DNA from 2 places in the Chromobacterium sp. HL1 genome. Region 1 is predicted to be linked to the other one. Evidence: riboswitches for the same ligand, from Rfam matches in the RefSeq annotation. Region 1 holds a riboswitch; the other holds the start of a gene.

Region 1 (14,853 bases):
CCGGACGACACCGCCCGTTTCGCGGTGTTGCCGCACAATTCCGGCGGCGCCGTGGACCTGGCGATCTGCCGGATGGACACGGGCGAGATCTGCGATTTCGGCACGGCCTTCGACGCGGCGGAGCCGGCGTCGCGCACCGATTTCTTCGAAGCGCCGCATGATCCGGCCCTGGGTTTTTCCTCCGAGCGCTGGCTGACGGTGCGTCACAATCGCCGCGTCTTGTTCAATCTGATGAAGCAGGCCGGTTTCAGCAATTATGCCGAGGAATGGTGGCATTACGATCTGGGCGACTGCCTGTGGGGGCAGGCGCTGGGCGTGGATTGGATCTATCCGTCGATGGAGGCCGAGCCGGAGAGGCCGGCCTGATCGCCAGGGCCGCCGCGCGGGCGCGGCGGCCCATGGCCTGGCGCTAGCCGGTCAGCGCCTTCAACCAGACCAGCGCGGCGCTGGCGCCCGCGTCCGGCACGCCCAGCGCCCGTTCGCCCAGATAGCTGGCCCGGCCCAGGCGCGGCCGCATGGAGGCGGTTGCCGCGCAGCCGCGCTCCGCCGCTGTCAGCGCCGAACGCCAGGCCGTCTCCGGAGCCTGTCCGGCGTCCAGGGCGGAGGCGAAAGCGTCGGCGGCGGGGGACAAGGCGTCCAGCATGGTGCGGTCGCCCACTTGCGCGCCGCCCAGTTCCGCGACGGCGGCGACGCCGTCCAGAAAGGCGGCCGCCCAGTCCTTCGGGGTGGGCGGGGTCGTCGTGTCCAGCCGCCGCGCCGCGCGCAGCAGGGCGGTGGAGTAGAAGGGCCCGGAGCTGCCGGCAATGGCCTGGCGCAAGGCCTGGCCGACCGCGCGCAGCGCCGTGGCGGGGTCGCTCCAGGCGCTGTCGGGCAAGGCCCGGATCGCGGCCGCGCCGCGCTGCATGCTGACGCCCAGATCGCCGTCCCCGGCCGTGCCGTCCAGTTCGGTCAACAGCGGCTCGGCGGCGTCCAGCGCGTCGGCCGCGGCCCAGGCCGCGGCGCGCAAACGGGGATCGGCCGCGGCGGCCGAGGGCGTGAAAGCGTCGCGGGGCGGCGCGGCGCGCAGCTGGCGTTGCGCCGGCAGACGGCCTGAGCCGGGCCAGGCCGGCGCCAGGGTGGTTTGATCCAGCCAGTTGAGGCGCTGATCGTCCAGCGCCATCAGGGACAAGGAGCAGCCGGGCATTTCCAGCGCGGTCATGAAGTTGCCGCTCCAGGCGCGTTCCACCTGTAGGCCGCGCAGGCGCAGATGCGCCAGCGCGGCGCGGGCGACGATGGCCAGCTCCATCGGCGGCGTGCCGCCCAGGCCGTTGACCAGCAGCGCCACCCTGTGTCCCGAACGCCAGCCGCGGTCTTGCAAGATGGCGTCCAGCAGCGTCGCGCACAAATCGGCGGCCGATGGCGTCGCCACGCGGCGCACGCCGGCTTCGCCGTGTATGCCCAGGCCCAGTTCCGCCTCCCCGCTGTCCAGTTGAAAGCCCGGGCGGCCGGTGGCCGGCACCGTGCAGGCGCCCAGGCCCACGCCCATGGTGGCCACCTGTTCCGCAGCCTGCCGCGCCGCGGCGGCGACCTCGGCCAGGCCGGCGCCGGAGGCGGCCGCCGCGCCGGCGATCTTGTGCACCAGCACCGTGCCGGCGATGCCGCGCCTGCGCGCCGGCTCCACGGTGTCGCGAAGCGCCACGTCGTCGGCCACCACCACGCTGTCGACGGCGATGCCCTCGGCGCGGGCCAGTTCCGCCGCCAGGCCGAAGTTGAGCCGGTCGCCGGTGTAGTTCTTGACGATGAGCAGCACGCCCTTGGGGCCGGCGACGGCGCGGATCGCCGCCAGCACGGTGTCTACGCTGGGCGAGGTGAACACGTCGCCCACCGCGGCGGCGTCCAGCATGCCGTGGCCGATGTAGCCGGCGTGGGCCGGTTCGTGGCCGCTGCCGCCGCCGGAAATCAGCGCCACCTTGTCGCGCAGGCCGCCGGCGGGAAGGTCCGCCCGCAGCAAGACGTTTTCTTCCTCGAGCAGCGCCAGGCCGGGCAGGGTGTCGGCCAGGCCCTCCAGCATCTCCCGCGCCACATGGCGCGGATCGTTGATCAGTTTTCGCATCGCGGTTTCCTTTCCAGATCGGATAGAGATCGTGCTTGGTCAAGATGGATGTCATCTTACGATCAGCACCGGCGCAATGGGGCGGTCATCTATTTTTTGATCGATAAGGAAATGAAATATGTTCGTAATCGATCTTAAACGAAGCAATGCCGGTTCAATGTTTTGCGGTTTCGAATATTTTAAGTCATTGTTTAAGTTGAAGATAAACACGGCTTGCCAAGCCCCGGTCCAGCAACCATAATCTGGCTCGTCATGCAGGAGAGAGTGGCCGTCCGCGCCACCGCCGAAGGCGCAAGCGCACCCGCAATCGCTCAGGCAAAAGGACTGCATCATCGGACTGGCCGCAGCCAGTTCGCCGAATCTGGAGAGCGGCATCCGCGGATGCCCACCGAAGGGGCTAACGGCCGCAAGGCCGGAAAATCTCAGGTGCAGGGACAGAGGGGTGTAGGGAATAGAGCAACACTACACGCTTTTGCTAAGGACGCACCGATGACGGCCCCGAAACGCACCCCCCTGTTTGAATCCCATATCGCCGCCGGCGCCAAGATGGTCGATTTCGCCGGCTGGGAAATGCCCATCCATTACGGCTCCCAACTCAAGGAACATGAGATCGTGCGCAGCGACGCCGGCATGTTCGACGTTTCCCATATGACGGTGCTGGACATCAGCGGCCCGGACGCCAAAGTCTGGCTGCAGCGCTTGATCGCCAACGACGTGGCCAAGCTCGGCTTCGAAGGCAAGGCGCTGTATTCCGGCATGCTCACCCCCGACGGCACCGTGGTGGACGATCTGATCGTCTATCTGACCTCCTACGGCTACCGCATGGTGATCAACGCCGGCACCACCGACAAGGACCTGGCCTGGATGGAAGGGCGCAAGGCGGATTTCGACGTGGACATCAAGGTGCGCCGCGATCTGTCCATCCTGGCGGTGCAAGGCCCGCAGGCCATCGCCAAGGTCTGCGCGGTCAAGCCCGAGCTCGCCGACGTCATCCAGGCCTTGAAGCCCTTCCAAGGCCAGCCCGCCGGCGATTGGTTCTACGCCCGCACCGGCTACACCGGCGAAGACGGCCTGGAAGTGATGCTGCCCGGCGTCGAGGCCGCGGCCTTTTTCCAGCAACTGCAGGCCGCCGGCGTGGCGCCGATAGGCCTGGGCGCGCGCGACACCCTGCGCCTGGAAGCCGGCATGAATCTCTACGGCCACGATATGGATGAAACCGTTTCCCCGCTGGAGGCCGGCATGGGCTGGACCATCGCCTGGGAACCGGCGGAGCGCGATTTCATCGGCCGCAAGGCGCTGGAGGCGCAGAAAGCCGCCGGCCTGAAAACCAGGCAAGTGGGCCTGGTGCTGGAAGGCCGCGGCGTGCTGCGCGAAGGCCTGAAAGTGGTGGTGGAAGGCGTAGGCGAGGGCGTGATCACCAGCGGCACCTTCTCGCCCACCCTCAAACACTCCATCGCGATCGCGCGCGTGCCGGCCGGCACCGGCGATACGGCGCTGGTGGACCTGCGCGGAACCTTGACCGAGGTGCGCGTGGTCAAAATGCCGTTCGTGCGCAACGGCAAAAAAGTTTTCGCCTGAGCGGCGTGCTTGGGCAGGCCGCGCGACGCGGCCGGGAATATCGTTTAAGACCTGGATTTGACTGGAGACACTCATGAGCAACATCCCCGCCGAACTCAAATACGTTGAAAGCCACGAATGGCTGCGCCTGGAAGCCGACGGCTCCGTGACCGTGGGCATTACCGAGCACGCGCAGGAACTGCTGGGCGACATCGTTTTCGTCGAATTGCCGAAAGTGGGCGCCAAGCTCGCCAAGGAAGAGCAGGCCGGCGTGGTGGAGTCGGTGAAAGCCGCTTCCGACATCTACTGTCCGATTGCCGGCGAAGTGCTGGCCATCAACGAGGAACTGGAAGCCGAACCGGAACTGGCCAACGGCGAGCCCTACGGCGCCGGCTGGTTCTTCAAGATCAAGCCGGCGGATCCGGCGGACCTGGACGCCCTGATGGACGCCGCCGCCTACGCCAAGGAAATTGGCGCCTGATGGTGAAAACCGCCTCGCAGTCCTAATCGGCCGCGAGGCGTTTTTTTCGCCCGGTTATCCAGCAACACCCGATTGGCCGCGCAAGCCGCGGCGCGGACGGCAAGCACAGAAGGTCCCGTACTCATGTCTCTCTCCGAACTTTTCAACCGCAAAGAATTCATCTCCCGCCACATCGGCCCGTCCGACGCCGAGCGCGAGCAAATGCTGGCCGCCATCGGTGTGGCCTCCATCGATGAACTGGTGGCGCAGACGCTGCCGGCCGACATTCACCTGAACCGCAAGCTGGAGCTGCCGGATCCGATGCCGGAAGCCGAGGCGCTGGCCGCGCTGAAGGCCGTCGCCGCCAAGAACGTGGTCAATAAATCCTTCATCGGCCAGGGCTATTACCCGGTGCTGACCCCGACGGTGATCCTGCGCAATCTGCTGGAAAACCCGGGCTGGTACACCGCTTACACTCCGTATCAGGCCGAGATCGCCCAGGGCCGTCTCGAAGCCTTGCTGAACTTCCAGCAAATGGTGATAGACCTGACCGGTCTGGAACTGGCCAACGCCTCCTTGCTGGACGAGGCCACCGCCGCCGCCGAGGCGATGGCGATGGCGCGCCGCGTGTCCAAGGCCAAGTCCGGCCAGTTCTTCGTAGACAGCCGCGTGCTGCCGCAAACCCTGGACGTGATGCGGACCCGCGCCAAGTACTTCGGCTTCGAGCTGGTGCAGGGCCATCCGGAAGAGGCGGGCAAGGGCGAATACTTCGGCGCCCTGTTCCAATATCCGGGCGAAGCCGGCGACCTGATCGACCTGACCCCGCACATCGCCGCGGTCAAGGCCAAGGGCGCGGTGGCGGTGGTGGCCGCCGACATCATGGCCTTGGTGGCGTTGAAATCGCCGGGCGAGATGGGCGCGGACGTGGCCATCGGCAATACCCAGCGCTTCGGCGTGCCCATGGGCTTCGGCGGCCCGCACGCCGCTTACTTCGCCTTCAAGGACGAGATGAAGCGCTCGGCGCCGGGCCGCATCATCGGCGTGTCGGTGGACGCCAAGGGCAAGACCGCGCTGCGCATGGCGCTGCAGACCCGCGAGCAGCATATCCGCCGCGAAAAGGCCAACTCCAATATCTGCACCAGCCAGGTGCTGCTGGCCAATATCGCCGGCATGTACGCGGTGTACCACGGTCCGGAAGGCGTCAAGCGCATCGCCGCCCGCATTCACCGCCTGGCGGCCATTTTCGCCCACGCGGTCAAGGCCGCCGGCGGCAAGCTGGTGTTCGACCGCTTCTTCGACACGGTGCAGGTTGAGGCGCCCAAGGCCGAGGCGGTGTATCAGGCGGCGCTGGCCGCCGGCTACAATCTGCGCCGCGCCGGCGGCAATGTGCTGGGCGTCGCCTTCCACGAGGCGGCCAGCGAGGCCGATCTGGCTCGTCTGATCGAAATCTTCACCGGCAAGAGCGCCGACATCGCCGCGCTGGACGCCGCGGCCGCCGACGCGATTCCGGCCGGACTGAAGCGCGAATCCGCCTTCATGAGCCACCCGGTGTTCAACACCCATCATAGCGAGCACGAGATGCTGCGCTATATGAAGAAGCTGGAAAGCCGCGATCTGGCGATGAATCATTCGATGATCTCGCTGGGCAGCTGCACCATGAAGCTGAACGCCACCAGCGAAATGATCCCGATCACCTGGCCGGAGTTCGCCAATATGCATCCGTTCGCCCCGCGCGAACAGACGGTGGGCTATCTGGAAATGATCGCCGGCCTGGAAACGCAGCTGCGCGCGATCACCGGTTTCGACATCATTTCGATGCAGCCCAATTCCGGCGCCCAGGGCGAGTACGCCGGCCTGCTGGCGATCAGCCGTTACCATGAGTCGCGCGGCGACGGCCAACGCAATATCTGCCTGATTCCGCGCTCCGCCCACGGCACCAACCCGGCCACCGCGCAGATGATGAATATGCAGGTGGTGGTGGTGGATTGCGACGAGGCTGGCAACGTCGACGTCGCGGATCTGAAAGCCAAGGCCGAGCAGCATTCGGCTCAGCTGGCGGCGCTGATGATCACCTATCCGTCCACCCACGGCGTGTTCGAGCAGCCTATCCGCGAAATCTGCGCGATCATCCATCAGCACGGCGGCCAAGTGTATATGGACGGCGCCAACCTCAACGCCCAGGTGGGCTTGTGCCGTCCGGCCGACATCGGCGCCGACGTGTCGCACATGAACCTGCACAAGACCTTCTGCATCCCGCACGGCGGCGGCGGCCCGGGCATGGGCCCCATTGGCCTGAAAGCGCATCTGGCGCCCTTCATCGCCAACCACGTGGTGGCCTCGGTGCCCACCGCCCAGCCGGGCCAGACCGCGGTGTCGGCGGCGCCGTTCGGCTCCGCCTCCATCCTGCCCATCTCCTATATGTATATCGCGATGATGGGCGCGGAAGGCATGAAGCAGGCCACGGAGAACGCCTTGCTGTCCGCCAACTACGTGGCGACGCGGCTGGCCGAGCATTTCCCGGTGCTGTACACCGGCGCCAACGGCCGGGTGGCTCATGAGTGCATCATCGATCTGCGTCCGCTCAAGGCCGCCAGCGGCGTGACCGAAGTGGACGTGGCCAAGCGGCTGATGGATTACGGCTTCCACGCGCCGACCATGAGCTTCCCGGTGCCGGGCACGCTGATGATTGAGCCGACCGAGTCCGAGCCCAAGGTCGAGCTGGACCGCTTCATCGCGGCGATGGCGGCTATCCGTCGGGAAATCGACCAGGTGCAGAACGGCGTGTGGCCGGCGGACAACAATCCGCTGTGCAATGCGCCGCACAGCAAGGCCGACATCGCCGGCGACTGGCAGCGTCCGTACAGCCGCGAAACCGGTCTTTTCCCGCTGGACTATGTGCTGGAAAACAAGTTCTGGCCCAGCGTCAACCGCATCGACGACGTATACGGCGACCGCAATCTGGTGTGCAGCTGCCCGTCCACCGACAGCTACGCCTGATCCGCGCAGGCGGACGCCAAACCACCCCGGCCCTGGCCGGGGTTTTTTTACGCGTTGACGCGTCGATACGGCACTGGAGTTGAGTGGATATACGACTATCATATTTAATGAGGAATATGACGGCAGTCTTGCCGCCCTTGATCCGCGAACCCCACTGATAGGAGGCTGCGTTGGCGTTGAACGCGCAGGTTGCGATTGCCGCACCGGATTTCCAGCTGCTGTTCGAACGGGCCCCCGGCCTGTATTTAGTGCTGGATACCGATTTCAACGTCATCGCCGCCAGCGATATTTACCTGCAGACGACCTTGACCCGGCGCGAGTCCATCCTGGGGCGCAATCTGTTCGACATCTTTCCGGTCAATCCCGCCGAGCCGGAAGGCGAGGGCTCGCGCAATCTGCGCATTTCTTTGCAGCGCGTGCTGGCCACCGGGGTCGAGGACAGCATGGCGATGCAGAAATACGATATCCCGCGGCCGGACGGCAGTTTCGAAGAGCGCTATTGGAGTCCGACCAACTGGCCGGTGAAGCGCGCAGACGGCAGCGTGGCCTGCATCATTCACAGCGCGCAGGACGTCAGCGAGTTCGTGCGCCTGAAACGGAGCCAGCCGCAGCAGAGTCAGCCGGCGGAATGGCGGGAAATGGACGCGGCGGCGCTAGAAGCGGAAATGGTGAACCAGCATGCGCAAATCGCCCGGGCCAACACCGATCTGAAGGAATCCAATAACGAGCTGGCCCGCTTGAATCAGCAGATGCGCGAGCTGGATCAGATGAAGACCCGCTTCTTCGCCAATGTCAGCCATGAGTTGCGCACGCCGCTGACTCTGATTCTGGGTCAGGTAGAACGCTTTCTGACAGGCCAGGCCGAGCCGGAGGAGAGCCCCAATCTGCTGATGATCCAGCGGCAGGCGCGCATGTTGCTGCAGCAGGTCAACGATTTGCTGGACGTGGCCAAGCTGGACGCGGGGGAGTTGAAGCTGCGCTACGCGCAGCTGGACCTGGCCGAGCTGGTGCGTCACGTGGCCTCATATTTTACTTCGCTGGCCAGCGACCGGCATATCGACTATCAAGTGGCGGCGCCAAAAACGGCGTCGGCGCAGGTGGACGCGATCAAATTGCAGCGCGTATTGCTGAACCTGCTGTCCAACGCCTTCAAGTTCACGCCGGACGGGGGGCGCATTCAGATTGCGCTGGAGCTGAGAGGAAGCCAGGCCGGCATCCGGGTGCAGGACAACGGGCCCGGCGTGCCGGCCGAGATGCGCGACAAGGTGTTCGAGCGCTTCGTGCAAGTGGAGGACGGCGATTACGGCCGGCACGGCGGCACCGGGCTTGGCTTGGCCATCGTCAAAGAATTCATCGAGCTGCACCATGGCAAGGTGAGCTTGTTCGCCGCGGAGGGCGGCGGCGCCTTGTTCCGCCTCAGCCTGCCTCTGTTGGCGCCGGCGGGTGCGCCGATAGAGTCGGAAGACTTGCGTCTGGACGATTTGCTGGCCGGCGGCGCGGTGCCCGCGCCCGCGTCGCCGCAGGCCGAGGGGGGCGCCGCGCCGGACAAGGGCGCCCAGGCGTTGGTGCTGCTGGTGGAGGACAACATCGATATGAGCGCCTTCATCGCCGGCGCGCTGGGCAAGCATTATCGGGTGATGACGGCGCCGGAGGGCGGCCGCGGCCTGCGTTTGGCGCAGAGCGAGCAGCCGGATCTGATCATCAGCGATCTGATGATGCCGGGAATGGGCGGAGAAGAGTTTGTGTCGGCTTTGCGCGGCAACCGTCAGACCGAGGACATCCCGGTGGTGATGCTGTCGGCGCGCGCCGACGATTCGCTGCGGCTGCGTATGCTGCAGAACAGCGTGCAGGAGTTCTTGTTCAAGCCGTTTTCGGTGGCGGAGCTGCTGGCGCGGGTGGGGCGCTTGATCGGCGAGCGCCGCCGCTCGGCGATGCGCTTGAAGCAGGCGCTGTACGCGGCGGAACAAATCGCCTGGGAGCTGGACCTGGGCGACGGGGTCTTGCACGAAGAGGGGCCGGTGGGGCGGATTTTCGGGCGGGCCGAGGATTATCGTCACGACAGTCTGGACGCCTTGCTGGCGCAAATCCATCCGGAGGATCTGGACGAGTTGCGTCGGCGTTGGCAGGCCTTGCCGGCCGAGGCCGGAGAAAGCCTGCACGAGTGTCAGTTTCGCGTCGCCCTGCCGGGGGCGGGGCAGGTCTGGATGCAGGTGAGCGCCAGCCTGTGGCGGGACGAACAGGGGCGGCCGCGGCGCGCGATGGGCTTTGCCCGCGACGTGTCCACGCTGAAGCGTTCGCAGCTCAATATCGAGTTTCTCGCCAAGCACGACAGCCTGACTCAACTGCCCAACCGCGTGCAGTTGAACGAGCGGCTGCAATGGAGCTTGAGGAATCATCGGCGCTCAGGGCGGAGTCTGTATCTGCTTTTGGTGGACCTGGACGATTTCCGCTTCATCAACGACAACCTTGGGCATGAGGTGGGGGACCGCCTGTTGCGCATCGTGGCTGAACGCTTGCGCACCTGCGTGAGCGGCCACGATCTTTTGTTCCGCATCGGCGGCGACGAATTCGTCGCCTTGGCCGAGAACGCCGCCGACGGCGCGGCCGACAGCCTGGCCGAGCAGGTGCTGGCGGCGCTGGCGGCGCCGTACCAGGACGGAGACCACCGCTATTTCCTGTCCGCCAGCATCGGCATCAGCTGCTATCCCTGCGACGCGGACACGCCGGAAGGGCTGATGCGCGATGCGGATATGGCGATGTACCGCGCCAAGTACGCGGGCAAGAACGGTTATTGCTTCTTCTCCGAGGATATGGCGGACGGCGTGCGCCAGCGCCTGCAAGTGGAGACCGGCTTGCGTCAGGCCTTGCAGCGACGGGAGCTGCGGCTGGAGTACCAGCCGCAGATGACGCTGCGCAGCCAGGACATGCTGGGGATGGAGGCGCTGTTGCGTTGGGAGCTGGACGGGCGCAAGCAGTCGCCGGCGGAGTTCATCGCCATCGCCGAAAAAACCGGCCTGATCATCGATATCGACGAGTATGTGTTTCGCAATGTCTGCAGCCAGGTGATGGCCTGGAGAGGGCAGGGTCTGCCGCCCTGGCGCGTCAGCGTCAATCTGTCGGCGCGTTTCTTCGGCTTGCCGGACGCCGTCGCGCGTTTGCGCGCGATCGCCGAGGAAAGCGGCGCGCCGCCGGAGCAACTGTGCCTGGAAATCACCGAGGGCACGCTGATGGACGCGGACAGCGCGATGAAGGCCTTGCCGACGCTCAAGCGCATGGGCTTTCACATCAGCGTGGACGACTTCGGCACCGGTTTTTCCTCGCTGTCCTATCTCAAGCGGCTGCCCATCGATGAATTGAAGATAGATCGCAGCTTCATCATGCGGCTGGACAGCGACGAGCGCGATCTGGCCATGGTGGCGGCCATCGTGTCCATGGCGGAAAGCCTGAGCCTGCAAGTGCTGGCCGAGGGCGTGGAAACCGAATCCCAGCACGCCTTGCTGCTGGCGCGCGGCTGCCATAGCGGCCAGGGCTATCTGTATTCGCGCTCCTTGCCCCCCGAGGAGCTGGTGTCCTGGTGGCGCGGCCGTTTCGAGTGTTTCACGGGGCGGGCGGATTGATGCCCGGCGCCGTTTCGCCGGGCAGCCAGCGCCGGTACAGCGCGGCGAAACTGCCGTCGCGCTTCATCTCGTCCAGCGCCTGTTGCCAGGCCTTGATCACCGCGTCCGGGGTCTGACGGGAAAAGGCGATGTAGCCGTAGGTGTGGGAAAAGGTCAGCGCCTTGCGCACTTGGGCCGGGTCGAAGCCCTGCTGGCGCAATTGATGCGGCAAGGTGGTGTTTTCGCTGACGATGACGTCGGCGCGCTTGCGCATCAACATGGTCAGCAACTGGTCCGGCGTGGCCACGGTGGCCAGGTTGGAGAAGTTCTGCGCGCTCAGCAGCTGTTGCAGATACCAGTCTCTCACCACCATGATTTGCGGCAGTTTGCGGGCGTCGTCCAGCGTTTGCAGTTTGATCGGGCTGTCGCGCCGCACAAACAGGCAGCCCAGGGTTTCGGTGACCGGGCCCACCCACTTGAACATGCGCTCCCGTTCCGGGGTGCGGTTGGTGTTGAACAGCACGGTGTTCGGCTGCTGTTGCGCTTGGCGATAGCCGCGCGCCCAAGGCACCACGGCAATGGGGTCGTGGTTGCCGACGCGGCGTTGTATCCCTTGCACCACTTCCACCACCAGGCCGGCGGCCTTGCCGTCTTGCTCGAAAGTCAGCGGTGGGTCATCCTCGGTCAGGATGTCCAGCGCAGGGCCCGGCGCCGCGCGCAGCGGCGCGGCGGCAAAGCTGGTCAAAAACAGGGCAAGCAGGCAGTGGCGGCGGTTCATGTCGATGGCGCTTTGTATTCTGGCTGTCCGCTTTGACTGTAGCGGCAATTTGCGCCGGGCTCAAACTCCATCCTTGGCCGCGTCGCGAATATGAATATGCATAATCGATGGTTTGTTTTTTTCGCTTATTCGCTTAACCTTCGTTTCTGATACCGAAGATGCCATGCAGTTTGATGAGGAAATGCCGATGAACAAGCAATTGACGCTGTTGGCCCTGGCCCTGGCGCCTACCCTGGCGCTGGCCGCGCGCCCGTTGACGGTGTGCACCGACGCCAATCCGGAAGGTTTCGACGTGGTGCAGTACAACTCCCTAGTCACCACCAACGCGTCGGCGGACGTGCTGATGAACCGCCTGGTCGAATACGATCCGGCCGCCCGCAAAGTGGTGCCGGGCCTGGCCGCGTCTTGGCAGGTCAGCGACGACGGCCTTGGTTACACCTTCAAGCTGCGGCCCAATGTGGCCTTTCACTCCACCGATTACTTCAAGCCTGGCCGCAAGCTGACGGCCGACGACGTGGTGTTCACTTTCGAACGCATGCTCAATCCGGCCCATCCTTGGTACAAGAGCGCGCCGAACGGCTATCCGCACGCGCAATCCATGCAGTTTCCCAAGCTGATCAAGGCGGTGCAGAAGGTGGATGCCAATACTGTGCGTTTCGAGCTCAACTATCCGGAAGCCACCTTCCTGTCCAGCCTGACCATGGGCTTCGCGTCCATCTATTCGGCCGAGTACGCCGGGCAGTTGCAGGCGGCCGGCCGCCAGGCGGACTTGAACGCCAAGCCAATCGGCACCGGGCCCTTCGTCTTCCGCAGCTTCCAGAAGGACGCCGTGGTGCGCTACGCGCCTAATCCGGCTTATTGGGGATCCAAGCCCAAGGTCGGCGCGCTGATTTACGCGATCACGCCGGATTCGGCTGTGCGCGCGCAGAAGCTGAGAGCCGGCGAATGCCAGCTGGCCTTGTCGCCCAAGCCGCAGGACGTGCTGGCGGCCAAGGCGGATCCCAAGCTGCGGGTTCTGCAAACGCCGGCCTTCATGACCGCCTTCGTCGCCTTCAACAGCCAGAAAAAACCGTTGAACAACCCCTTGGTGCGGCAAGCGCTCAACCTGGCTTTCGACAAGAGCTCTTATCTGAAAACGGTGTTCGACAATACCGCCACCGCGGCGGACCTGCCTTATCCGCCGAATACCTGGAGCTATAACAAGGGGGCCAAGCCCTATCCTTACGATCCGGCGCGCGCCAAGAAACTGCTGGCCCAAGCCGGTTATCCCGACGGTTTCGAAACCACGGTGTGGGTGCGGCCCAGCGGCAGCACGCTGAACCCCAATCCCAAGGCGGGCGCGGAGCTGCTGCAATCCGACCTGGCCAAGATCGGCGTCAAGGTGCAGATCAAGGTGATTGAGTGGGGGGAGCTGATCAAGCGCGCCAAGGCCGGCGAACATGAGCTATTGTTCATGGGCTGGGCCGGCGACAACGGCGACCCCGACAACTTCTTGACCCCGCAGTTTTCCTGCTCGGCGGTGCAGTCCGGCACCAATTTCGCTCGCTTCTGCGACGCCAAGCTGGACAAGCTGATCAGCGACGGCAAGAAGAGCAGCGATTTCGCCCAGCGCGCCAAGCTGTATCTGGCGGCGCAGAAGTTGATCCAGGAGCAGGCCTTGTGGCTGCCCTTGGCCCACCCCACGGCGTACGCCTTGGCGAGCAAGGATTTGAGCGCTTACGCCGTCAGTCCGTTCGGGCGGGTGGACTTTGGACGAGTGCAGTTGAATTGAGCTCGGCGGGCCGGTTGTCGACGGCCGGCCCGTCAGGCTTTGTCAGCATAAGCGAGGAAATGCCGGTTAATGTTCGAATACGAACTTGCCTGTGCATATTTCCCCGCTTTAAGTAATTCAACATCGTATTTTTGTTGAAATGTTGTTTTAGCGTATTTATTTTTTCGATTAGAAACTAGCTGCTTTCTAAGGGCGACATTGCTTGAGTGTCTGCTTGTTATCTTGAGGCGGGTCGTCAAGCAGAGAAGACCGACGGAGAGGGCGTGACGATGTCGATGACGGTCGCCGAGCATCGTCATTGCTATGGCGCGTTTTTGTTCACATCCGCGGCGATCTTGCCGCTATTTTCGCGCGTTGCGCGGACGCCACGCCGGCGGCGAGTCCATGCTGGGGGCGTCTGGCAAGACAGTAAGCCGCGCAAAATGTTCCAAATCATCAAAACTACGCAATTTAATAATAGTAATTTTAATATTTGCGACCTCTTTTTAAGAGTTATTGGGAAATAACTTTAAAAAGAACAGCATTTTTCCGGCTATCCCTAGTTGAAACTACTCACTGGCCTATTTAGCGTGCGCTCGCCCTCGCTTATGGCAAAAGTTTCGCGTATCATCAGACCTTGGTTGGGATAAACATGACATAAGAATATAATGCAAACTAGACGAACACAACAAAGTCGTAGGGAGTCCACCATTGGGAAACTGGTGGAAGCGGCCATCGAGTGTCTGCTGGAGTTTGGCTATCACGGTACCAGCGTGCAGCTGATCTGCAGCCGGGCCGGCGTCTCCCAGGGGGCCCTATTCCGCCATTTCGCCACCAAGAACGAACTGATGTTGCCGGTAGGGCGCAAGGTAGTCGACGATATTTTCGAGGCCGGCCTCAAGCTGGCGGCGGAAATGTCCAGCACGATGCCGGAGGAGGAACGGATCGTCGCGTTGATGAAGGCGCTGGTGCTGTCGCCGCGTCACATCGTGCTGATGGAACTGCTGATGGCTGCTCGCACCACCGCCGATCTGCGGGAAATCTTCCTGGCCAGTTCCAGCAACTACTTCCGCGACCGCTTCGTCGCCATGATGGCCTCGCTGTTTCCGCGTTACGCCATTTCCACCGGCTTCTTCGCCACCTTGCTGACCATGATGACCACCTTCCATGGCATGGCCTTGTACCGGATGCTGAACGAGCATCCCGAAGGCGACAAAATGCGGGAACAGTGGTTGCAGACCGCTCTGCGCAGCGAGCTGGAACGCATTCGCGCCGAAGGCGCGGACAGCCGCAATCCTTTATACCAACTGCCGTTCTAAGAAGCTGTTCAAAGTTCGCCGCAGGCTGCGAGGCGCGACGCGGGGAGCGCCGTTTCGAAACGCAGATGCGCGGCATGCGCATAGCGTTTTCTCGGCGGTTTTCGTCTCCGCTCGCGAGCCCGTGAACGGGCTCCAAGCCTATCCCCTGCCGGCCGGCGGAAACTGAAGCTTGACGCTGAGGCCGCCGCCGGCGTTGCGGCTCAACTCCACGGTCGCCCCATGCCGGTGGGCGATCTCCCTGACGATGGCCAGGCCCAGGCCGCTGCCGCTGCTGGCGGCGCCGGCGATGCGGTAAAAACGCAGC
Region 2 (14,853 bases), 640 kb from region 1:
TGCGGTGGAGCGTGGAAGCGGTCATGACGGTCTCCTTGTCGGGGATGAGGCCGGGCCAGGCCCGGCGTTAGGCGTTTGGCTAGTGCCGGGTCAGCGCCTGGTCCAGCGGTTCCGGGCGGAACAGCGGTTTGCGCATCACCAGCTTGATCCACAGGACGGCGATCAAGGACACCAGGCCCAGCACGAGGCCGGCGCTGGCGAAGATGGCGGCGCTCATGTCCGGGCTGGGCGACACGTGGTAGATGGCGATCAGCATGCCGACGATGCCCAGGCATTGCGGCAGCGGATAGAGCGGGGTTTTGAAGGGGCGGTCCAGCGTGGGGTAGCGGCGGCGCAGGGCGATCACGTCCAGGTGGCAGATGATGTAGGCCAGCAGCCAGGCGATGGCCGCCGCCAGCAACAGCAGGCCTATGGTGTCGGGGTCGTCTCCCATCAGCAGCACCGGCGCGCCGGTGATCAGCGCGACGAAGAGCACCGCCACCCATGGGGTGCGGTAGCGCCGGCTCAGCTGTTTGAACTGGGGAAAGACCTGGCCGTTGCACGCCATGCCGTACAGCATGCGCGGCACCGCCGCCAGGGAGCTGTTGAGCGTGCTGCAGGTGGCGGTGAAGGCGATCACCACCACGGTCAGCTTGCCGGCCTGGCCCAGCAGCGCGGTGGCGTATTGCAGGTGCGGCAGCGGCGTGGCGGTCAGGGCGGCGCGCGGCAGGTGGTAGAGCGCGCCCACGCAGTACAGGGCGATGGTGATGAAGATCACGCTGAGGCCCAGCATCATCGCCAGCGGGATGTCGCGTTGCGGGCGGCGGCTTTCCTCCACCAGCGGGCAGGTGAATTCCGCGCCGACAAAGCCCCAGATCGCCAGCGCTCCCAGCGTCAGCACGCCGGCGCCCAGCGGGTTCCAGTCGCTGTTGGCGGCCAGGGCCAGCGCCGGCGGGCCGCCGCCGCTCAGCGCGGTGGTGCCCAGCGCCAGCAGCGCGACGATCATCACCAGGGCCAGCGCCGATTGCAGGCGGGCGAACACATCGATGCCCAGCAGATTGAGCAGGGTGAAGATCAGCAGCACGCCGTAGGCGACGCCGTTGAGGGGAAAGACGCCGGGGTAGACCTGGTTGACGATGCGGTCGAGCAGCAGGAGTTCGGCCGACAGCGCGAACATCGCCACCACCACATAGCCGGAAAAGGTGGCCAGGATGGCGGGGAACTGGCCCAGGGCCACCTCGGTGTAGCTGCTGAGGCTGCCGGCGCGGGGGATCATCAGCGCCAGCTCGGAGAAGGATACGGCGTAGCAGAGCGCCAGCAGGAAGGCCAGGCTCAGCGGGATCAGAAAGCCGATGCCGGCCATGCCGGCGCCTTGCAGCATCAGCACCATCACGCCTTGGGATACGACGAGGCCGATGGCGACGGCGAGCAGCGGGGCGAGTCCCAGGCTGGCGCGAAAAAGGGCGGGGGCCGGCGGCGGAGCAAGGTGGGTTTGCGGTGTGCGCATGGTGGGTCTCCTACTATCTTATTGTGTTGACAGCGAGGCGGCGGCTACTCGTTTTGCCATTGCACCCAGGTGGTTTTGAGGTGGGTGTAGTGGTCGATGGCGTGTAGGGACAGGTCGCGGCCAAAGCCGGACTGCTTGCAGCCGCCAAACGGCAGGCCGGGGTCCAGCGCGTCCACGGTGTTGACCGAGACGGTGCCGGCGCGTAGCCGGCGCGCCACGCGGTGGGCGCGCGACAGGTCCCGGGTCCACACCGAGGCGGCCAAGCCGTAAGGGCTGTCGTTGGCGATGGCCACGGCCTCGGCTTCGCTGTCGAAGGGCATCACCGCCAACACCGGGCCGAAGACTTCCTCGCGCGCCAGCGCCATGTCCGGGCGGACATCGGTGAAGACGGTGGGGCGGATGTAGCAGTCGCCGCCGTCCAGGCTGAAGCGCTCGCCGCCGCACAGCAGGCGGGCGCCTTGGCGGCGGGCTTGGTCGATGTGGGCTATGATGCGCTCCGCCTGGCGGGCGTCGACGATGCAGCCGCTGCGGGTGGCCGGATCCAGCGGGTTGCCCGGTTGCAGCGCGGCCGCCTCGCGCAGCAGGCGTTCCAGGAAGACGTCTTGAATGGAGCGTTGCAGCAAGAGCCGCGAGTTGGCCGAGCACACCTGGCCCTGATTGAAGAAAACGCCGAAGGCGGCGCGCCGGGCGGCGGCGTCCAGGTCGCAGTCGTCGAACACCAGATTGGGGCTTTTGCCGCCGCACTCCAGCGCCACTCTTTTCATATTGGAGTCCGCCGCGTAGCGCAGAAAGGCTTTGCCCACTTCGCTGGAGCCGGTGAAGCTCAGGCAATCCACGTCCGGGTGCAGGCCCAGCGGCCGCCCCACCTCATCGCCGTAGCCCGGCAAGACGTTGAGCACGCCGTCCGGCAGGCCGGCCTCTTGGGCCAGTTGGGCCAGGCGTAAGGCCGACAGCGGGGATTGCTCGGCCGGCTTCAGGATCACGCTATTGCCGGCCATCAGCGCCGGCGCCAGCTTCCACGCGGCCATGTCCAGCGGGAAATTCCACGGGATCACCGCCGCCGCCACGCCCAGCGGTTCCCGGGTGATCAGGGCCAGCGCGTCGTCGGCGCCGGGGGCGGCCTCGCCGTACAGCTTGTCGGCGGCTTCGGCGTACCAGTCGAACACGCCGGCGGCGCCCGGCACATCGATATGGAGCGCATCGGCAATGGGCTTGCCGATGTCCAGGCAGTCCAGCAGCGCCAGTTCGTCGCCATGCCGGCGGATCAGCACCGCCAGTTTTTGCAGCACGGTCTTGCGCTGGCGCGGGTGACAGCGCGACCAGAGGCCGGATTCGAAGCTGGCGCGGGCGGCCCGCGCCGCTCGCTCGACATCGGCCTCGCCGCAGCGGGCGATCTCGGCCAGGGGCCGGCCATGGATGGGGCTGGTGTCGGTGAAGGTGCGCCGGTCGGCGGCGGGCACGAAGCGGCCGTTGATGAAGGCGAGGCAAGGCGGGCGCAAATCGGCGGCGCGGCCTTGCCAGTAGGCCAGATCCTGCATGGGCATGGCGATCACTCCTGTTCAGGCGGCGCGACGGGGTGGGGGAAGCGCTCACATCACGGCTGGTCTTGTCGCGCAGGCTGGAGCCATACTAGTCAGTCGCCTTGGCGGCGGACATCACGCGAAAGCGTTAGAGCGGAAGGCGGGACTAACCTGATCGGGGTAGCTGGCATGCAGCTGAATGTGGCGGATCTGGTGTTTCACCAGCAATTGGGGCGCTTGTTGGACGGCGTCGACAACGCGGCCTTTTGGCAAGGGTTGGCCGCGTTTCTACGGGAACGCCTGAGTTTCGATACCTGGGTGGCGGTGCTGTTTCGCCAGGAGGCGCCGCCGTGGGTGCTGGCGGATCACGCGGCCAATTACGCCGCCGACGATTTGTTCGCCGACTACCGGCGCGGCCTGTATCTGCTGGACCCGTTTTACGGTTTTGCGCTGAAGCGCCCGGCCGCCGGCGTGTACCGGCTGGACGAGGTGGCGCCGGACCGTTTCCGGGAGACGGAGTACTTTCGCCGTTACTTTTCGCGCAATGTGGTGGCGGATGAAATCCAGTTTCTGCAAGTGTTGCCGGAGGGCGTGCTGTCCCTGTCGCTGGGCAGCAAACGCCGCTTCAGCGAGCAGGAACTGGGCGTTTGTAATCTGTTCGCGCCCTGGTTGCTGCCCTTGTCGCGGCTGGCCGCGCGTATGGACGAAGGGCTGCGCCAGCCGGCGGCTAACGCGGGCAGGCAGAGCCGCCGACAGCTGGAGGAGGCGCTGCGCGCGCAGGGCTCCTCGCCGTTGACCAAGCGGGAGGTGGAGGTGGCGCTGCTGATACTCGGCGGCCACTCCACCAAGGGCGTGGCGCGCGAGCTGGGCATTTCGCTGGAAACCGCCAAGGTGCACCGCCGCCATCTGTACGCCAAGCTGGGCGTGTCCAGTCAGGCGGCCTTGTTTCTGCTGCTGGCGGGGATTCAAGCCTGATGCCGCAGCGCAGCGGTAAACAGAGGCGCTTAGACCCGCTAACAAAACCCCTGATCCTGCGTTGCGCCTCCTTATCGTACGACTTGTACTGCCTGCGTCGGCGCGCCTTGGCTCAGGTACGCTGCGCGGTTTTGTTAGCGGCTCTTAGTCAGTGCAGGTCGTGCCGATACATGAACACCGGCAGCCGCCATTCGCGCCAGATGGCGGCCAGGCGGATGGCGAGGCCGACGGCGAAGCTGGCCAGCACATTGAGATCGTGCGGCACGCCCAGCTTTATCAGGCCCAGGTAGAGCAGGGCCACGGCGAAGGAGACGCTGGCGTACAGCTCCTGGCGGAAGACCACCGGCACGCGGTTGCACAGCACGTCGCGCAGGATGCCGCCGGCAATGCCGGTGATCATGCCGGCCATCACCACCACCACCGGGTGGTAGTCCATGGACTGGGCCACGCCGCAGCCTATGATGGTGAAGGCGATCAGGCCCAGCGCGTCCAGCACCAGGAAGACGCGGCTCAGGCGTTTCATATAGCGGGCCACGAACACGGCGGCCAGGCCGCCGGCGATGACCAGGCCGACGTATTCCGGGTGTTGGGTCCAGCCTATCGGGTAGCGGCCCAGCACGATGTCGCGCACGGTGCCGCCGCCCAGGGCGGTGAGGAAGGCGATGACGGTAACGCCGAAGATGTCCATATTGCGGCGGCCGGCCGCCAACGCGCCGGTCATCGCTTCCGCGGTGATGGCGATCAGATAGATCAGGGTAAGCATGTAGTTGCAATGGTCAAACAGGCTGGCGCCGAGGTGAGCGGCGAAGCCGGGTGGGAAAATGGGTTGGCAATGGGCGGGCCATGCCAGGTGGCGCGCAGCCTGGGCAAGAGTTTCGAACACGGGTTTTCCTTGAGAGCTGGTGCACGATCTGCTGCGCTGCGACGATACGGCGTTGAAACCCGCTTCGAAATGCTCATGTACCACGAGTACATTCCGCTTTCTCAGCTGTTTTCGCCTTGTCTCGTCCTTGCTCGCGAGATCGTGAGCACGTTCTGAGCACGGCCGGCGGGCCGCGCATGGGCGCGGCGCTGCCGGCATTGCCTCTCCCCTTGTCCTTTTACCTGAGAGTTAGATGACGGGCGCGGCCTGTGTGCGGGCCTTGCCGGGTGTCACTTGCCCCTTCGGTGGGCGGCTAAGGGCCGGTCACATCATCCGACGCGCTCTGGCTGAAGCGTAGCAGATGATGAACGGGCGCTTAGGGCCTCTCTCCAATCGGCTGGTATCCATGGGCTGCGGTACTGTTGCCTGAGCGATTATGGGAGTTTGCGTCTTCGGCGGGGGCGCATGCCCCTCTCTCCCGCAGCAGGCAAGGATATTAGCGTTTGCTGTATTGTTCAGTCAACGACTGTATACATGGGGCGAGGCAAAAATGTTGCAGTGCGATATCAACATGAAAACGCCCGGACGGCGGTTTGGCTGTCCGGGCGCTTTTGCGCTGGCTGATGCTTAGTTGCTCGGCGTTTTGGGCTTGGCCGCGTCCTTGCCGGCGGCGGGTTTGCGCGCGGCCGGGGTTTGGGCTGCGGGGGCTTTGACCACGCTGGCTTTGCCCGCTGGCGCTTTGGCGGTTTTGGCCGCCGGGGGCTTGCCGGGCGCCGGCTTGGCCGCGGCCGGTTTGCTGCTGGCGGGTTTGGCGGCCGGAGCGGGTTTGGCGGCAGCGGCGCTGGGCTTGCCGGCGGTGGGCTTGGACGGGGCTTTGGCGGCCGGCTTGCGCGGCGGCGCCGCTTTCTTGGCGGGCGCGCTGGCCTTGGCGGCGGGGGCCGCGGCGGGAACGGTTGAGGCTGCCGCTATGGCCGGCTCGGCGGGCGGCAGGATGGCCGGCGCCGCCGGCGCGCGCGTGTCCAGTTGCAGCGCGTGGGCCGCTTGGTCCAGCCTGAGCTGTTGTTCCGGGGCGATGTCGCCGCTGAGCGCCAGCAGTTCATGCGCCAGCTGCCAGGCCTGGCGGCGGCGGTGTTCTTCCGGCAGCAGCTTGGGCAGGCCGGCCAGCGCGCGGGCTTCGTCCAGCCGCACCAGGAAAACCTGTTTGCGGGCGATGTCTTTCAGCTCCATCAGGGTCAGCGGGTATTCGTGGCGGATGTCGCGCATGATGCGGCGGATGGCGTTGAACGGGCGCTCGTCTATGATGCCGCGGCCAATCGCCACATAGGTGAGCAAGCGCACGAAGCCGTCGGCCAGGGAGCCGCTTTCGTAAGCGGGGTCCAGCACCTGGCGCTTGAGTTGCAGCCTTTCCTGTTTGTTCCAGCTGTCGCAGCGGGCGGCGCGGGCTTCGCGCGCGGGCTGCACGCCCACGACGGAGGCCAGCCACGGGGATTCGTACACGGCTTTGAAGCAGTGTTCGGTGGCGGCGTCGCGCAGGTCGCGGTAGCGGTCCAGGCTTTGCGTCATCCAGCCGGACCACTGTTCTTGCAACCGCCACAAGGGGTTGTCCGCACTCACCGGCTGGCGGTGGGCGCGCACGTATTCCGCGGCGGGTTTGAGCCAGCCGAGCCAGGGATTGAGCGGGGAGATCAGCGTGCGTTCCAGCCGCGCCGGGTTGAGCTGGCGCAGCCATTGGGCGCTGGCTTCGTTGCTGACGGCGCGCACGGCCGGGGAAACGAAGCGGTTGTAAATGCCCTGGTTGATTTCGGAGACGCGGCGCACCGCTTCAAAGGCGCGTTCGTCTTCGCGGCCGTCGTCCAGCGCCAGGATGTCGGCCACTTCGCGGGCTTCGAAACGGATGATGTAGCGGCCCTTGATGTATTCCTGGCCGGGGGTGTTGGGCGCCACGTCCTCGATGACGGCCTCGTACAGGCCGGGGGCCAGCACGTCGATCAGGTCCAGCGCGCTGGCGAACTCGCTGTGTTCGCGGTTGGCGATGCCGGCGGAGACGAAGATGCCCAGGTGGCCCACCTTGTTGTGCAGGCAGTAAATGATGGTTTGTTCGTTGTCGCGGATGTCTTCCGCGTTGTCGTACAGGTCCGGTATCCAGTTCAGCGCTTGCTGCGGCGGGGTGATGTTGTCGCCCCAGGAGGCGAACACGATGATGGGGGAGCGAATGTTGCGCATGTCCACGCGGTGCTGGTCGCTGCTGACGATCTTGCCTTCCACCAGGTGGTTGCCCACAAACAGCTGCTGGGAGATCCATTCCATTTCCTGCTTGTTCAGCAGGTAGTGGCCGCCCCACCAGCGTTCAAAGCCCAGATAGCGTTCGCGCTCGGTGTCCACCTTGGCGTACAGATTGTAGGGCTTCTTCCACAGGGTGTTGGCCGGGTCCAGCTTTTCAAAGTTGTTGACCAGGTGGGCGCCGTCGAACTTGCCGTTGCCCAGATCGCCGGCCAGGGAGGCGGTCCAGGTGCCGCCCAGCATGCCGCCGGAGTAGCGCATCGGGTATTTGCCGGTGATGCCGGCCCAGTAGGACAGCGGGGTGCCGGCCAGCAGGATGGGGCCGCACAGCTCCGGCGCCACCGAGGCCAGCATGGCCAGCGCCCAGCCGCCCTGGCAGTTGCCGATGACGAAGGGCTTGCCGTCGCTGTCCGGGTGCAGTTCCCTGACCTTGCCGAGGAAGACGTATTCGGCGCGGCTGACGCTTTCTATGGTCTGGCTGGGCACCGGCTGGGGGAAGAACATGATGAAGTAGCAGGGGTGGCCCTGTTGCAGCGCGATGCCGATTTCGCTGTCCATCTTGAAGCCGCCGATGCCGGGGCCATGGCCGGCGCGCGGGTCTATCACCACGAAGGGGCGCAGCGCCGGATTGGTGGCCGGGCAGCCGGCCGGCGGCAGGATGGCGGCCAGCGCGTAGTTGGCCGGGTCCGGCAGGCTGCGGCCGTCCAGGATGATTTTGTAGTCGAACACCAAGACCGGCGGCTTGCCGCTTTGCACGTGTTGCAGATAGTCCGCGCCGCGGTCATGCAGCACGTCCCAGTAGAGGATGCTGCGCTCGCAGGCGTCGCGCCAGTAGTCGGCGACCGGGTTGGAGGAGAAGAGCTTGGACCAGACGGCTGTTTGCGACCACATACGGCACCTCTTGGTTGGTATGACGGATAACTGGCTACTGTACCCTGCTTTTGTTGCGTTGCAATAGACAAAGTTCCTGCCAGGCGAACAACTGTCAGCGCAACACCACAGTGCGCCGCTCGGTGATGAAGACGCGCCGCTCCAAGTGGCTGCGCACCGCGCGCGCCAGCGCCTGGCACTCCATGTCGCGGCCGGCGGCCTGCAATTGCTCCGGGCTGTAGGCGTGGTCCACCCGTTCCACCACTTGTTCGATGATCGGGCCTTCGTCCAGATCGTCGGTGATGTAGTGGGCGGTGGCGCCTATCAGTTTGACGCCGCGCTCGTGCGCCTGCTGATACGGCCGCGCCCCCTTGAAGCCGGGCAGGAAGGAGTGATGGATATTGATGGCGCGGCCGGCCAGTTTTGCGGCGGCGGCGCTGGAGAGCACCTGCATATAGCGGGCCAGCACCAGCAGTTCCGCCCGGCTGTCCTCCATCAGCGCCAGCAGCGCGGCTTCCTGGCGCGGCTTGTTGTCCGGGGTGAGCGGCAGGTGGTGGAAGGGCAGGCCGTAGGCCTCGGCGATGGGGGCGAGGTCGCGGTGATTGGAGACGACGGCGGCCACCGTCATGTCCAGATCGCCCATCTTCTGGCGATAGAGCAAATCGTTCAGGCAGTGGTCCAGTTTGGACACCATGATCAGCACCCGCGCGCGCTGGCGCCGGTCGTGCAGCCGCCATTGCAGGTCTTGATAGTGGCCGCTCATCCGCGCCATGCCGTCGGCCAGCCGTTCCGGGGCGAAGTCCGGCCGCTCCGGGTGGAAGACGCAGCGCACGAAGAAGCGCCGGCTGCGGGCGTCGTCGAACACCGCCAGTTCATCGATATAGCAGCCTTGCTGTTCCAGCAAGGCGGAGAAGCCGGCCACCTGGCCGGAGGCGCTGCGGCAGGCGAAGCTGAGCACGTAGGAGGGGGCATCTGAGGTCATTGGCGTGTCCTGTTTGTGGGGCGGCACGGGCCAATCTAGGCCTTGTCCCGCGCGCGCGCTGTCCGCCATGCGTCCGCTTTGCGTGGATTTTGGACATCGCCGTGTCGCGTGCGGGCAAGAGGCCGTCCTTTCCAGCCAAATGCGCCGGCGGCGTCGCCCTGAGAATGAGGCCTTCCTCAACCTCGACAGCAGCGGCGCGGGCCCATGGCGGCCCGGCGGCGGGAGCGCAGATGGCAAACCGATATTCGCTGTGGAGCCTGATCCGGCACGGGCTTGGGCATCACCAGGGCTGGCAGCCGGCCTGGCGCAGTCCGCAGCCGGAAAGCAGCTACGACGTCATCATCGTCGGCGGCGGCGGCCACGGCCTGGCTACCGCCTATTACCTGGCCAGCATGTACGGCGTCCGCAAGGTGGCGGTGCTGGAAAAAGGCTATCTGGGCGGCGGCAACACCGCGCGCAACACCACCATCATCCGCTCCAACTATCTGTGGGACGAGTCTTCGCAGCTGTACGAGCACGCGCTCAAGCTGTGGGAGGGCCTGTCCCAGGAGTTGAACTTCAATGTGATGTTCAGCCAGCGCGGAGTGATGAACCTGGGCCACAGCCTGCAGGACATGCGCGACATCGAGCGCCGGGTCAACGCCAACCTGCTCAACGGCGTGGACGCCGAGGTGTTGTCCCCGCGCGAGATCAAGGAGCGGGTGCCCTTGATCGCCATCGGCGGCGACGTCCGCTATCCGATCCTGGGCGCCAGCTATCAGCCGCGCGGCGGGGTGGCGCGCCATGACGCGGTGGCCTGGGGCTTCGCCCGCGCCGCCAGCGAATTGGGCGTGGACATCATCGAGGAATGCGAGGTGACCGGCTTGTTGATCGAGGGCGGCCGGGTGCGCGGGGTGCGAACCGGGCGCGGCGAGATCCGCGCCGACAAGGTGGGCTGCGTGGCCGCCGGCAACAGTTCCACGCTGGCGCGGATGGCCGGCTTGCGGCTGCCGCTGGAAAGCCACCCCTTGCAGGCCTTTGTGTCCGAATCGCTGAAACCCTGCCTGGACACGGTGGTGATGTCCGGCGCGGTGCACGGCTACATCAGCCAGTCGGACAAGGGCGAACTGGTGATAGGCGCGGGCATAGACAGCTATCTGGGCTACGGCCAGCGCGGCAGCCCGCATGTGATCGAGCACACGGCGGCGGCCATCGTCGAGCTGTTTCCGTCCTTCTCGCGGCTGCGGATGAACCGGCAGTGGGGCGGCATCGTGGACGTGTCGCCGGACGCCTGCCCCATCATCGGCAAGACCCGGATCCAGGGCCTGTATTTCAACTGTGGCTGGGGCACCGGCGGCTTCAAGGCCACGCCGGGTTCCGGCCACGTATTCGCCCACACCATCGCTCATGACCAGCCGCATCCGCTGAACGCGGCTTTTTCGCTGGAGCGCTTCGCCTCCGGCCGCTTGATAGACGAACACGGCGCCGCCGCCGTGGCGCATTGAGGGAGACGCCGATGCTGCTGATTCATTGCCCGCATTGCGGGGAGGCGAGGGAAGAGGAGGAGTTCGACTACGCCGGGGAGGCCTTCATCGTCCGCCCGGCGGCGCCGGAGCAGGTGGACGACGAGGCCTGGGGCGATTACCTGTTCTGCCGCAAGAACCCGCGCGGCTGGCATTGGGAGCAATGGCAGCACGCCGCCGGCTGCCGCAAGGTGTTCGCCGTCCGGCGTCACACCGTCAGCTACGAGATCGCCGGCAGCTGGACGCTGGCCGAGGGCAAGGCCCGTTATTTGCAGGAGGATCAGACGTGAGCGGCTATCGCATCCATCGTCCCGGCGAGCGCATCGACCGCAATCGGCCGCTGGCCTTTACCCTGGACCGCGCGGCCTATCACGGCTTCGCCGGCGACACCCTGGCCTCGGCGCTGCTGGCCAACGGCGTGCGGCTATTGGGCCGCAGCTTCAAGTACGGCCGGCCGCGCGGCATCGTCGGTTTTGGCGCGGAAGAGCCCAACGCCTTGATCCAGCTGGAAAGCGGCGCCTTGAGCACGCCGGATCTCAAAGCCACCCAGGTGGAGCTGTACCAAGGCTTGCAGGCCTTCAGCGGCTTGGGGGACGCGTCCTGGGGCATGCGGCTCAAGGGCGCGCTGGGCCGGCTGGAGCGTTTCATGCCGCCGGGCTTTTATTACAAGACCTTCATGCAGCCGGCGGGGGCCTGGCCGTTTTACGAGCGCCGCATCCGCGAAGCCGCCGGTTACGGCCAAGCGCCGCGGCTGCCGGACCCGGAGCATTACGATCATCTGCACCACCACGTGGACCTGCTGGTGGTGGGCGGCGGCGCGGCCGGCTTGTGGGCGGCCACGCTGGCGGGGCGCGCCGGCCTGAAAACGCTGCTGCTGGACGAACAGGCGGAGATGGGCGGCTGGCTGCTGAGCGAGCGCCGGCTGCGCATCGACGGCCTGGAGGCGATGGAATGGACGCAGCAGCGCTTGCAGGAGCTGGCGGCGCTGCCCAATGTCCAGCGCTTGCCGCGCGCCACCGTCTTCGCCTTGCATGAGGGCAATCTGGCCTTGGCGGTGGAGTTGTTGCAGGACCACCTGCCGCCGTCGGAGCGCGATCCGGCCCGGCCGCGCCAGCGCCTGCACAAGATACGCGCGGGCCAACTGGTCTTGGCAAGCGGCGCCATCGAACGGCCGCTGGTGTTCGGCAACAACGATCTGCCCGGGGTGATGACCGCCGCCGCCGGCCACAGTTATTTGAACCGTTACGGCGTGGCGGTGGGGCGCCGGCTGCTGCTGCAGACCCAGAACGACGCCGCCTACGACGCGGCGCTGGAGCTGGCCTTGGCCGGGGCGGCGGTGACGCTGGCCGATGCTCGCCCAGCCGGCGCGGCGGCCTGGCGCAGCCGCGCCGCGCAGAATGCCGGCGTGGAACTGCTGGCCGGTTACGGCATCGCCCGGGTGAACGGCGGCGCCGGCGTCAGCGGCGCGGACTTGGTGAAGCTGGCCGCGGATGGCCGGAGCGTGGCCGGCAAGGGGCCGCGGCTGGAGCTGGACGGCGTGCTCTCCTCCGGCGGGCTCAGCGCCACCGTGCATCTGTTCTGCCACAACGGCGGCCGTCCGCTGTGGCGTCCGGACCGTCTGTCCTTCGTTTGCCCGGACGCGGGCCGGCCCGGCGTCGTCTGCGTGGGCGCGGTCACCGGGCGCTGGGAGCTGGGCGAGGCCCTGGCCCAATGCCATGCAGCCATGCTGGCCCAGCTTGGCTGGGGAAGCCAGCGCGGTCTGGGCGCCGCGCCGCGGGTGGAGGCGGAGGAGGTGGCCGCGCCGCGTGAAATCTTCCGCTTGCCGGACGGGCGGCGCGAAGGCGTCGGCGCCAAGGCCTTCGTCGATTTCCAGAACGACGTGGCCGCCGCCGACATCCATCTGGCGGTGCGCGAAAACTACCGCTCCATCGAGCACGTCAAGCGCTACACCGCGCTGGGCTTCGGCACCGATCAGGGCAAGCTGTCCAACGTCAACGGCTTCGCCATCGCCGCCGAGGCGCTGGGCAAGCCCATCGCCGAGGTGGGCACCACCACCTACCGGCCGGCCTACACCCCGGTCAGCTTCGGCGCGCTGGCCGGCGCCCATGTCGGAGAAACTTTCGACCCGCGCCGCTACACCGCCATGCACGACAGCCATACCGCGCGCGGCGCCGAATACGAGCTGGTGGGGCAGTGGCTGCGGCCCTGGTATTTCCCGCTACCGGGCGAGGACCTGCACGCGGCGGTGCGCCGCGAATGCCGCGCCGCCCGCCAGGGGGTGGCGGTGATGGACGCCTCCACCCTGGGCAAGATCGATGTGCGCGGCCCGGACGCGCGCGAGTTTCTGGGCCGCGTCTACAGCAACGCCTGGAGCAAGCTGGAGCCGGGCAAATGCCGCTACGGGCTGATGCTGGACGAAAACGGCATGGTGATGGACGACGGCGTCACCGCCTGCCTGGCGGACGACCATTTCCACATGACCACCACCACCGGCGGCGCGGCCCGGGTTTACAGCTGGCTGGAGCGCTGGCACCAGACCGAATGGCCGGAACTCAAGGTGCGCTTCAGCTCCATCACCGATCACTGGGCCACCACGGCGCTGGTGGGCCCGCAAAGCCGGGAGGTGCTGCGCAAGCTGTGCACGGATATTGATCTCGACCCTCAGGCCTTCCGGTTCATGGAGGGCCGCGTCGGCACCGTGGCCGGCGTGCCGGCGCGGGTGTTCCGCATCAGTTTCTCCGGCGAACTGGCTTACGAGATCAATGTGGACGCCGGCTACGGCCGTTATCTGTGGGAGGAGGCGATGCGGGCCGGGGCCGAGTTCGGCATCACGCCCTACGGCACCGAGGCCATGCACGTCTTGCGCGCCGAGAAGGGCTTCATCATCGTCGGCCAGGACAGCGACGGCTCGATGAGCCCCAACGATCTGGCCATGGGCTGGGCGGTGGGCATGAAAAAGCCGTTCAGCTTCCTCGGCCGCCGCTCCTTGCTGCGCGCCGACACCGCCGGAGCGGGCCGCAAACAGTTGGTGGGCCTGCTGACGGAGGACCCGCGGCTGGTGTTGCCGGAAGGCGCGCAAATCCTCAACGACGGCAAGGACGTCGCGCCGGCGGCGATGCAGGGCCATGTCACCTCCAGCTACCACAGCGAATGCCTGGGCCGCTCCATCGCCATGGCGGTGTTGAAGGACGGCGTCCGCCGCGAAGGCGACACCGTGCACGTGTGGTGGCAGGGCCATAGCGCGCCGGCGCGGGTGGCGTCCGCGGTCTTCGTCGACAAGGAAGGAGAGCGTCAGCATGTCTGAATCCACATTCAAGCCTGTGCTGGAATCGCCCTTGCGGCATCTGGATTTGCCGGAAGCGGCCGAAGCGCGCCGCGCCGACGGCCGCGTCTGGGGCAATGAAGCGCCCAATCTGGGCTACGCGCTGCTGCGCGGCGACGGCGCCGAGGCCGGGTTTTTCGAGCTGACGGCGCGGATCACCGGGCTGGAGCCGCCGCGCCGGCCCAAGACCTTGAGCCAGGGGGAGGGCGGCGCGCTGCTGTGGCTGTCGCCGGACGAATGGCTGCTGATCAGCCGCCGCCAGCGCCTGGCCGGCTGGCTGCCGGCGCTGGAGCGGGGCTTCGCCGAGCAGCGCCTGTTCGCCCAGGCGCTGGACGTCAGCGGCGGCTTCACCGCCGTCTACCTGTGCGGCGAGCCGCACCTGGCCGTGCTGCGCCATCTGGGCGGCTACGATTTCGAAGCGCTGCGTCCCGGCCAGGGCGTCGGCACCTTGCTGGGCAAGGCCGCGGTTCAAGTGCTGCGCCTGGACGGCGACGGCGTGTTCGTGGTCTGCCGCCGCAGCTTTGCCGACTACGTCTGGCTGCTGTTGCGGCGCGCGGCCCGGCCTTACGGCTTCGCGGTGTGCGAGCTGCCGGAAGACGCCGGCCATCCGCTGTGGGCGCAACTGGCGCGGCCGGCATTGGCGGCGGTCCTGAGCGAGAGCTCTTAGAACCTGTTTACGTTCTGCTGCGCGTCGGCGATACGGCGTTGAAACCGAGCTCAAAATGCTCATGTACCACGAGTACATTCCGCTTTTTCGCTCGTTTTCGCCTTGTCTCGCCTTAGCTCGCGAGATCGTAAACAGGCTCTTGGAAGTTATTCAAAGTCCGCGGCGCTGCGGCGGGATAGTTGGACCGAGGCGTGGACAAGCTAGAAGGAGATGGCAATGGATTTGCACGCAGACGCGCTGGTGATAGACGGACTGATCATCGCCAAATGGGCGCGGCCGGTGTTCGAGGACATGCGCCGCGGCGGCTTGAGCGCCGCCAATTGCACCGTGTCGGTGTGGGAGGGCTTTCAGGACACCGTGAACAATATCGCCGAGATGAAAGGGCTG

The links. Region 1 has a riboswitch for glycine ahead of gcvT (glycine cleavage system aminomethyltransferase GcvT). Riboswitches for the same ligand answer to the same signal wherever they lie in the genome.
Region 2: it holds a riboswitch for glycine, as region 1 does, so the genes downstream of both, AB1Z25_RS07765 (trimeric intracellular cation channel family protein) here and gcvT (glycine cleavage system aminomethyltransferase GcvT) in region 1, are expected to answer to the same signal.

What each region holds. Positions count from the first base shown of each region.
Region 1 covers NZ_CP162399.1:1,019,714-1,034,566, forward strand. Annotated here, with positions in the region: gene AB1Z25_RS04865 (M15 family metallopeptidase) at 1-366, shown strand, start outside; gene AB1Z25_RS04870 (dihydroxyacetone kinase family protein) at 410-2,092, opposite strand; glycine riboswitch at 2,338-2,429, shown strand; glycine riboswitch at 2,444-2,540, shown strand; gene gcvT (glycine cleavage system aminomethyltransferase GcvT) at 2,582-3,670, shown strand; gene gcvH (glycine cleavage system protein GcvH) at 3,744-4,130, shown strand; gene gcvP (aminomethyl-transferring glycine dehydrogenase) at 4,254-7,106, shown strand; gene AB1Z25_RS04890 (EAL domain-containing protein) at 7,283-10,723, shown strand; gene AB1Z25_RS04895 (substrate-binding periplasmic protein) at 10,704-11,480, opposite strand; gene AB1Z25_RS04900 (ABC transporter substrate-binding protein) at 11,668-13,251, shown strand; gene AB1Z25_RS04905 (TetR/AcrR family transcriptional regulator) at 13,899-14,549, shown strand; gene AB1Z25_RS04910 (sensor histidine kinase N-terminal domain-containing protein) at 14,688-14,853, opposite strand, start outside.
Region 2 covers NZ_CP162399.1:1,656,387-1,671,239, forward strand. Annotated here, with positions in the region: gene AB1Z25_RS07745 (aspartate aminotransferase family protein) at 1-25, opposite strand, end outside; gene AB1Z25_RS07750 (APC family permease) at 80-1,486, opposite strand; gene AB1Z25_RS07755 (aldehyde dehydrogenase) at 1,531-3,030, opposite strand; gene AB1Z25_RS07760 (LuxR C-terminal-related transcriptional regulator) at 3,196-3,981, shown strand; gene AB1Z25_RS07765 (trimeric intracellular cation channel family protein) at 4,130-4,744, opposite strand; gene AB1Z25_RS07770 (hypothetical protein) at 4,754-5,020, shown strand; glycine riboswitch at 5,064-5,246, opposite strand; glycine riboswitch at 5,248-5,334, opposite strand; gene AB1Z25_RS07775 (DUF3141 domain-containing protein) at 5,471-8,014, opposite strand; gene purU (formyltetrahydrofolate deformylase) at 8,109-8,975, opposite strand; gene AB1Z25_RS07785 (sarcosine oxidase subunit beta family protein) at 9,206-10,459, shown strand; gene AB1Z25_RS07790 (sarcosine oxidase subunit delta) at 10,471-10,767, shown strand; gene AB1Z25_RS07795 (sarcosine oxidase subunit alpha family protein) at 10,764-13,781, shown strand; gene AB1Z25_RS07800 (sarcosine oxidase subunit gamma) at 13,774-14,466, shown strand; gene AB1Z25_RS07805 (dipeptidase) at 14,683-14,853, shown strand, end outside.